Regions from separate parts of the Deinococcus grandis genome, predicted to be linked through region 2. Evidence: riboswitches for the same ligand, from Rfam matches in the RefSeq annotation. Region 2 holds a riboswitch; the other holds the start of a gene.
What was found. A riboswitch is a leader RNA that binds a small molecule or an ion and turns the genes downstream of it on or off. The one in region 2 is predicted to bind cyclic di-GMP.

Region 1 (4,176 bases), 1.6 Mb from region 2:
CCGCGTGGACCTGCTCGAACCGTTCGGGTTCCTGACCGACAGCCAGCTGGCCAGTCACCTGGAGCAGGCCGGGCGCTACCTGGGGCACGAGTGCGCGCAGGTGACGCTGGCGGGCGGATTGAAGGCGGGCCTGAATCAGGAGGATCCGCTGGCCGGGCTGGCAACCATGGTGTCGTACCAGCGGGTCACGGACCGCGCGGCGGCCGACGCGCACCTGCCCGGGTACGCCCGAAGCGTGAACGACGCGCTGGACGGCCTGCGCGGCACCGTGACGTCCCTGACGAAGACCGGCATGGACACCCTGATGGACGACGCCATGGCCGACGTGGACACCCGCGCCCTGATGCTCGGCGCGGGCATGGCCGGGGCCAGCGAGGGCCTGGACGAGGTGCTGGCCGGACTGAAGATGGTGTACGCCTTCCGGGGCGACTACCTGATCACCGCCTTCAGCCAGGAGGCGCTGGACGCTGCGCTGGCCGAGGGGCCGGTGCTGGCGGACGACGCGGCGTTCCGCGCGGCAGGTCTGAGCATGCAGGGCTCGGGCGGCTGGTCGTACCAGCCCAACCCGGCGGACCTGAAGGCGCAGGACCTCGCCGGGATGCTGCCCAGGGAACTGAGCGGCGACAGGGCCCTGAGCGGCCTGTTCGCCGGGGCCATGACGGGCGCGGCGGACCTCATCAACCGATTTGACGGAACGACCTCACAGCGCTCCGTTTCGGGGAATGTCATTATCGGCAAGGCGAGCGTGCGCTACCGCTGGTGACCCCCCGGGGGACCACGGTGCCGCGTAGAGCTGAGCCATGAAACGCGTCCAGCGAGGCGCGAATGGAGGACAGCATGATCAGGAAAGAACGGGCCATCCTGGCTCTGGAAGACGGCACCGTGTACCGCGGGTACGCGTTCGGGCACCGCGGCGAGACCGTGGGCGAGGTGGTGTTCAACACCTCCATGACCGGGTACCAGGAGATCATGACCGATCCCTCGTACAACGGGCAGATCGTGACCATCACGTACACGCACGTCGGGAACTACGGCGTGGCGATCTACGACATGGAGAGCAACAAACCCTACGTGCGCGGCTTCATCAGCCGTGAGTTCAGCGGCGAGTACTCCAACCACCGCGCGCAGCAGTCCCTGGAAGCCTTCATGCAGCAGTACGGCGTGGTGAGCATCCAGGGCATCGACACGCGCGCGCTGGTGCGGCGCCTGCGCACGGGCGGCGTGGTCAAGGGCGTCATCGCGCACCGCAGCTTCACGCACCCGGAGGATCCGTACGGCGAGTTCACGCCCGCCGAGGAAGCCGTGTACGTGGGGCGCGCCCGTGACCATCAGGACATTGACGGCCACGACATGACGCGCGAGGTCACGACCGCGCTGCCCTACGCGTTCCCCACCCTGCGGCACGGCAAGCGCGTGGTCCTGATGGACTTCGGGATCAAGCACACCATCATCGAGCGGCTGGCCGAGGTCGGCATCGAGCCGATCGTGGTGCCCGCCCACACCACCCCCGCGCAGATCATGGCGCTGCAACCGCACGGCCTGTTCCTGAGCAACGGCCCCGGCGACCCGGCCCCGCTGGAGTACGCGCACAAGACCGCCTGGGAACTCATGGGACTGCTGCCCACCTTCGGCATCTGCCTCGGGCACCAGATCCTGGGCCTCGCGGCAGGTGGGAAGACCTTCAAGATGAAGTTCGGCCACCGCGGCGGCAACCAGCCCGTGAAGAACCTGCTGACCGGCAACGTGGAGATCACCAGCCAGAACCACGGGTACGCGGTGGACATCGACTCGATCCCCAACGGGGCGTTCGTGCCCACCCACATCAACCTGAACGACGGCACCCTGGAGGGCATGGCGCACAGCCGCTACCCGGTGTTTTCCGTGCAGTACCACCCGGAAGCCAGCCCCGGCCCGCACGACAGCCGCTACCTGTTCGACCGCTTCATTGAGGAGATCGACGCCTTCGATGGGGGCAACGGTACCCCCATTGTGAAAGCCAGCGCCGGACGTCTGGGGGTTTGACAATCCCCCGCTGGGACAACATGATGGACGGGATGCGCAGGTGAGAAATTTCATATTGTTCGCGCGGTCAGTGACAAGCGTGTGAACACGGTGAAGTGAGACCAGCATCCTCGGGGACGGTCCCCGGGCCAGCAGCTGTTCCGGAGCAATGAATCATCTGGCGCATACGGGCGCCTCAGCCAGATGAGGAGCGAGTGGCGCGACCGACAGAACGGTGGGAGTGATCCCCCCAGCTGTCGGTCACTTTTTTTGCCCCCGGAGGTCCCCCGGAGTGAAGCGTCTGATTCCGCCCCTGTTCCTCGCCCTCACGCTGGCCCAGGCCCAGCAGGCCACGCCCCCGGCCGCGCCGACCGCGCCGCAGAACGTCACCTTCACCCTCACGCAGGATCTCGTCAAACGCAGCGCGGACAGCAGCGGCAAGGTCACCGAGACCATCATCGCCGCGCCCAGGACCGTCCTGCCCGGCGACATCCTGCGCGAGGAAGTCACGCTGCGCAACGTCTCCGGCCGCCGCCTGGGCCAGCTGAACGTCACCGTTCCCGTCCCGCGCGGCACCGAGTTCAGCGTGCTCACCACCCCCGCCGGGGAACGCTGGACGGTCACGTACTCCACCGACAGCGGCAAGACCTTCAGCGCCCAGCCCAGACGGACCGTCACCACCACCGAGAACGGCCGGCAGGTCACGCGTCAGGTCCCCATCCCGACCAGCAGCTACACCACCGTCCGCTGGACCGTCACCAGCCTCACCCCGGACGAGACGCTGAAGTTCAGCTTCCGCGTGAAAGTCAAGTAACACCCCTGCCCCCCACCCGGAGGATGCCCATGAAGAAACACTGGACCCTGACCGCCCTGATCGCCCTCACCGCCGGAGCCGCGCACGCCGCGACGGAGGCGGGAACGGTCATCACCAACACCGCCGAGATCGTCTTCACCCCCGAAGGCAGCACGACCCCCACCCCCGTCGAGTCAAACAAGGTCACGACCACCGTGCTGCCGGTGCCCAGCTTCACGATCGTGAAGAACGACGGCAGCGCCGACGTCACTACCCCCGACTACAGCAAGCCCGGCCAGACCGCCACCGCCCGCCCCGGTGACACCGTGGTCTTCCCCTACACCCTGACGAACACCGGGAACGTCCCCAACGAGTCCTACGTCCTGACCAACACCCCCGACCCGACCGCCGCTGTGAAGACCCCCGGCAGCGTGACGTACTACCCCGCCAGTGCCGACACCAACAATGACGGCACCCTGAGCCCGGCCGAGATCGCCGCCGCCACGCCCATCACCACCATCACCGGCGTGAAACCGGACCAGTCCGTCAAGTTCTTCCAGGTGTACACGGTGCCCACCACCGCCACCAACGCCGACAAGTACGGCGCCGACCCCAGCGGCACCCGCCAGGACAACCCGGCCTTCAACAACGACCCCAGCGTCCCGCGCGACGCCAACAACTCCAACGTCACGACCGTGGACCGCAAGGACGCCACCCTCATCGGGCCGAAGGCCGACCCGGACGGCAACGGCAATCCCGTCACCGCCCCCTACGCCAGCCCCGAGGGCGTGCTGATCACCCCCAGCGCCAGCGACACGCAGACCGCGCATGCCACCACCAGCACCACCACGATCACCTTCACGAACACCGTCCAGAACACCGGCAACCGCGCCGACGTGTTCGACATCACCACCGCGCCGGCGGGCTTCCCCACCGGGACGATCGTGACGCTGCTCAAGCCTGACGGGACCCCCCTGACCGACACCGACGGGGACGGCGTGCCCGACGTGGGCAGCCTGGCCCCCGGCGCGACCGCCGACATTCTGGTCAAGGTGACCTTCCCCGCGGGCAGTGCCCCCACGGCGCCCGGCACGCTGCCCACCGTGACGGTCACGAGCACCAGCAGCAACGACCCCAGCAAGAAGGACGACACGAAGGACATCGTGAACCTGCCCGGCCTGTCCTTCGGGAACCCCACCCCCACCCCCGGCGGCGACCCCACCATCCCCGGCACGCCCGAGGCGGGCCAGCCCGGCAGCCCCACCAGCCCGATCCTGCCGCCCAGCACCTGCACGGCGGGCAGCCCGGCCATCCGCTCCACGGTCGCCCTGGAGATCGCCAACCTGGGCAGCGCACCCGACACCTTCGACGTGAGCGGCGTT
Region 2 (4,176 bases):
CGCCCGGACCTGCACCTCGCGCTGTACAACCCCTACGCCGCGCTGGACGTGAACGCCCCCGCACTGCTCACCTACGGCTTCCAGGCCGAAGCACGCCGCGCCGCGCTGCGCTGGCTCGGCGGGAACCTCGCGGCGGCCGGCACGCTGCCCTTCCCGGCCTGACCCGACTGGATAGGAGGGCGCTGGCGAGGCCTCCGGGCAGCCACAGGTCAGATCGGGGTCGAACATGCATGCCGCATGTGGCACCAGTCAGATCGGTTCGCTCACTGGACCCCTCCTGGCGCGGGCAGGTCATACCGGATTCAAGTGATTCCACATCATTCGGAGTCGCCCGGTGGCCCCCTCACCCTTCCGTCGCTTCGCGCCTCCCTCCCTCTCCCACAGGGGGAGAGGGGACAACGGAACGCGATCACGGTGCAAGCAAGTCAATTCAATCCCGTATTAGAACGCCTCGAAGCTGATTTCGTCCACCAGCATGTGCACGGTGCCGGTCGTGGCGGTGCCGCCCCACGCGGCGCTGTCGGTGGGCCACACGTTCAGCATGATGTGTGCGGCCTGCTGCGGGACGTTCTGCGTGGTCTCCCAGACTTTCGTGCCGTTCAGGAAGTACGTGACGCGGTCGGGGCGCCACTCGTACGTCAGGGTCTGGAAGCTCTGCCCGAAGGTGACGCCGGTGGGCAGCACGCTGTAACTCTTGTTGTTCACGGTGTTCCACACGGCCGCGTTCAGGGTTCTGGGGCGGTTGCCTTCGATTTCCAGGTCGATCTCGGTGGCGCTCTCGTTCACGAAGCTGAACGCGCCGCTGATGTTCCCGCTCTGGACCTTGCCGCTGCGGGAGGGGTTGGCGCTGGTGCTGGCGGCGCGGAAGCGGTAGGTGTACCGCCCGAAGCCGAAGGTCTGTGCGCTCTGGATCTCGGCGGCGCGGGCGCACAGGCCGGTCGCGCAGGCCTGCACGTTCAGGGTGAGCAGCAGGTGGCCGCCCTTCACGCTGGCGAGCGCCGGGTCGAACCCGCCGGTCAGTCCGGGCGCCTGCCAGAAGCCGGGCCAGCTGGAGCGGATCCAGCGGGCGCTGTCCAGCGTGTCGAAGGTCTCGGTCCAGGTGGCGGCGGCGGGGCGCAGGGTGGTTCCGGTGGCCTGCGGGGTGGACAGGTCGTTGCACGCGGTGAGCCACAGGCCCAGCAGGGCGGCGGCGGCGGTTCGGTGGATGGTCATGTGGCGTCTCCCTCTGGTGGCCCGGCTGACCCTGTGGGTTCCGTGGCTTTGCGTCCCCGCCTCGCGGCGGGTTTGCCCTGAGCATCGGGATGCTCGACTGCGCTGTGAGTGTCTCCTGAAGTCTCCTTCAAACCTCTTACATGAATGCCGCTCCTGGCTGGACAGGACGGCATTCCACCCATCCGGGGGTACGCCGCCGGGTTGGTGCGGGGCTCTTCAGCGGCGCGTGCAGACGCAGCGGCGGAACGCGTCCAGGGACGCCTCGCTGGTCGTGATGCGCCAGTCCACGCGGCCGTCTTTCAGGTGGAACCAGAACGCCCGGCGGATCTGCCCGAAGCCCGGCAGGGCCGCGCACATGTCCCGGATCCACGCGGCCTTGCTGCCGCCCTGCTCCACGCTGGCCAGTTCGCCCAGCTGCACGGGTTTGTCGCCCGCCACGAGCTTCAGCTGCCGGTACGACGCGGCGAAGGTGTCGCGGAAACTCAGCCAGCGGTTCCAGGGGTTGGTGGTGCCCCAGTTGTAGCCGTCCAGGCCGACCTCGTGCACCCACTCGCCGCCCGGGTACAGCGCCCGGTACGAGCTGGGCATGTCGGGGTACAGGATGTTCGGTGTCCACACCCAGCGCACCGGGGCCTTCTCGGCGCGGAACACGTTCACGATCCGCCGCCACGCCCGCACGAAATCCGCGGGGGTGTTGCTGCGGGTCAGCTGGTACGCGCCCCAGTTGCCGTTCATCTCCGGGGCGAAGGTCAAGCGGACCGTCACGCCGCCCCGCCGGATGTCGCGCGCGAACTGCCGCAGGTACGCGTCGTGCCGTCCGGCGGCAATGTCGCGGTACGGCACGCCCCGCACGCCGGACGCGGCGCGCACGCGGGGCTGCCAGGACAGTTCCAGTTCGCGGCCCTGAGCACTCAGGGTGCGGGCGTAGGCCTGGTTGAACGGTGTGTTCCAGTCCTGGAACCAGCGGACCGCGCCGAAGCGGCACCCCAGTTTGCGTTCCAGGGTGTCCAGCACGGCGGGGCTGTCCACCGTCAGCCCGAACACCCCGCAGGAGGGGAGGGGCGCGGCGTGCGCGGACGGCAGGCCGGTCAGGGCCGCGATCAGAATCCACTCATGAAGGGCGCGTGGGCGGAACGGTGTGCGTCTGGCCGGACGGCAGGCGGTTGGGGTGACGGCAGGCATGCACCGCGCATGATGGCAGCGTTCTGGACGGGCTGCACCGATGCCCCCGTCCGGGCCCCCTCTGCCTGTAGGTCCGCTTAACGCTGGCCCAGCGTGCCCCAAAGGTGATGTTCATGGCCCGTCAGTAACGGGCGATTAACGTGTGGTGCGTAGGGTATGGCCGAGGGTCCCCGGACCCCGACCCACCCCACACAATGCCGGGAGGCAACGATACTCGTCTTCGAATCGGTCACCTCATGAGACGAGTGGAGCCAGTGGTGAGACCGCCCCGAGGGAGGCCTCACCATGTCTATTCCTGTCGCTTTGCCGTCCACACTGCTGGGCTGGGTGCTGCTGATCATCGTCACCCTGCTGCTCCTCAAGGCCGTCCTGACGGTCACGCTGGCCTTCGCGCACGCCCGCACCGCCGCCCGCCGACGCGCCCGCGCCCAGGGCGCCCCGCTGCCCGGCGTGAGCGTCATGATCGCCGCGTACAACGAGGAGGTCGGCATCGCCGACACCCTGCGCTCCGTGCTCGCCCAGCAGGGCCCGGCATTGCAGGTGCTCGTCGTGGACGACGGCTCGACCGACGCCACCGCCGCCATCGCCGAGGACTTCGCCCGCACCGACCCGCGCGTCACGGTGCTGCGCAAACCCAACGGCGGCAAGGCCAGCGCCCTGAACCTCGCCGCGGACCACCTGACCTACCCGGTCGCGGTCAGCGTGGACGCCGACTCCGCACTGGCCCCCGGCACGCTGGCCGCCCTGGCCCGGCACTTCCACGACCCACGCGTGGGCGCGGTCGCCGGGGACGTGCGCGTCGCCGGGCCGGTCACGTCCCTGACGCAGATGCAGAACCTGGAGTACAGCGTCGGCCAGCAGATGGAAAAACGCGCGCAGGACATGCTCGGCGCCGTCAGTGTCGTGCCCGGCGCCGCCGGGGCGTTCCGCAGCGACCTGATCCGCCGCCTGCGCTACAGCCACGACACCATCACCGAGGACATGGACCTGACCGTCGCCATCGCCGCCGAAGGCTACGAGGTGCGCTTCGAACCCGGCGCCCTGAGCTACACCGAACCGCCCGTGGATCTACGCAGCCTGTGGCGCCAGCGGATGCGCTGGATGTACGGCACCTTCCAGGTCATGGGCAAGTACCGCCACCTGATCATGAACCCCAGGGGCGGCCGCCTGGGCTGGCTGACGCTGCCGTACGTGCTCGTCTACGGCCTGACCCTGGGTGGCGCAGGACCCATCTTCGACCTCGCCGCGCTGGCCCTGCTGACGCAGCACATGAACGACGCGCTGCTGCCCCTGCTGCTGAACGTCGGCGCGGACGTCGCCGTGGCCGCCGCCGCCCTGCTGCTGGGCCGCCAGTCCCTGCGGCCCCTGCTGATCACCCCCACCCAGCGGCTATTCCTGCGGCCCTTCGTGTCTCTGGTCGTCGTCATGACCTGCGTGACGTTCCTGCGCCGCCGGAACGTCCAGTGGAACAAACTGCCCCGCGTGGGCCTGCGCCTGCCCGGCGCCGCCCCCACCCGCGAGCCCCTGCCGCAGGCGGGCGACTGATGAGCGGCCCGGACCGCCCACGGCCCGCCCGCCGGACCGCGCTGCTCTGCGCCGGACTGGCCGCCGTCGCCCTGAGCGTGCTGGCCACCGCCGGGTCCGCCACGCCCAGTCCGGCACCGTCAAATCAGACGGCGTCCAGTGGCCCGGCCGCCGCTGCCCCCGCCCCCGGGAGCGTGCTGGCCACCCGCACCGTCACCCGCGACGCCCGCACACCCGGCGGCGAGATCGCCGGGCAGG

Region 1: linked by a shared signal. The riboswitch ahead of DEIGR_RS15090 (hypothetical protein) and the one ahead of DEIGR_RS07790 (glycosyltransferase) in region 2 are both predicted to bind cyclic di-GMP.

What each region holds. Positions count from the first base shown of each region.
Region 1 is NZ_BCMS01000001.1:3,153,439-3,157,614, reverse strand. Features, by position in the region: gene DEIGR_RS15100 (hypothetical protein) at 1-763, shown strand, start outside; gene carA (glutamine-hydrolyzing carbamoyl-phosphate synthase small subunit) at 838-2,022, shown strand; cyclic di-GMP riboswitch class II at 2,155-2,240, shown strand; gene DEIGR_RS15090 (hypothetical protein) at 2,294-2,815, shown strand; gene DEIGR_RS15085 (DUF11 domain-containing protein) at 2,845-4,176, shown strand, end outside.
Region 2 is NZ_BCMS01000001.1:1,574,229-1,578,404, forward strand. Features, by position in the region: gene DEIGR_RS07775 (glycoside hydrolase family 3 N-terminal domain-containing protein) at 1-162, shown strand, start outside; gene DEIGR_RS07780 (glycoside hydrolase family 16 protein) at 442-1,212, opposite strand; cyclic di-GMP riboswitch class I at 1,225-1,299, opposite strand; gene DEIGR_RS07785 (glycoside hydrolase family 26 protein) at 1,429-2,394, opposite strand; cyclic di-GMP riboswitch class II at 2,586-2,672, shown strand; gene DEIGR_RS07790 (glycosyltransferase) at 2,680-3,939, shown strand; gene DEIGR_RS07795 (hypothetical protein) at 3,939-4,176, shown strand, end outside.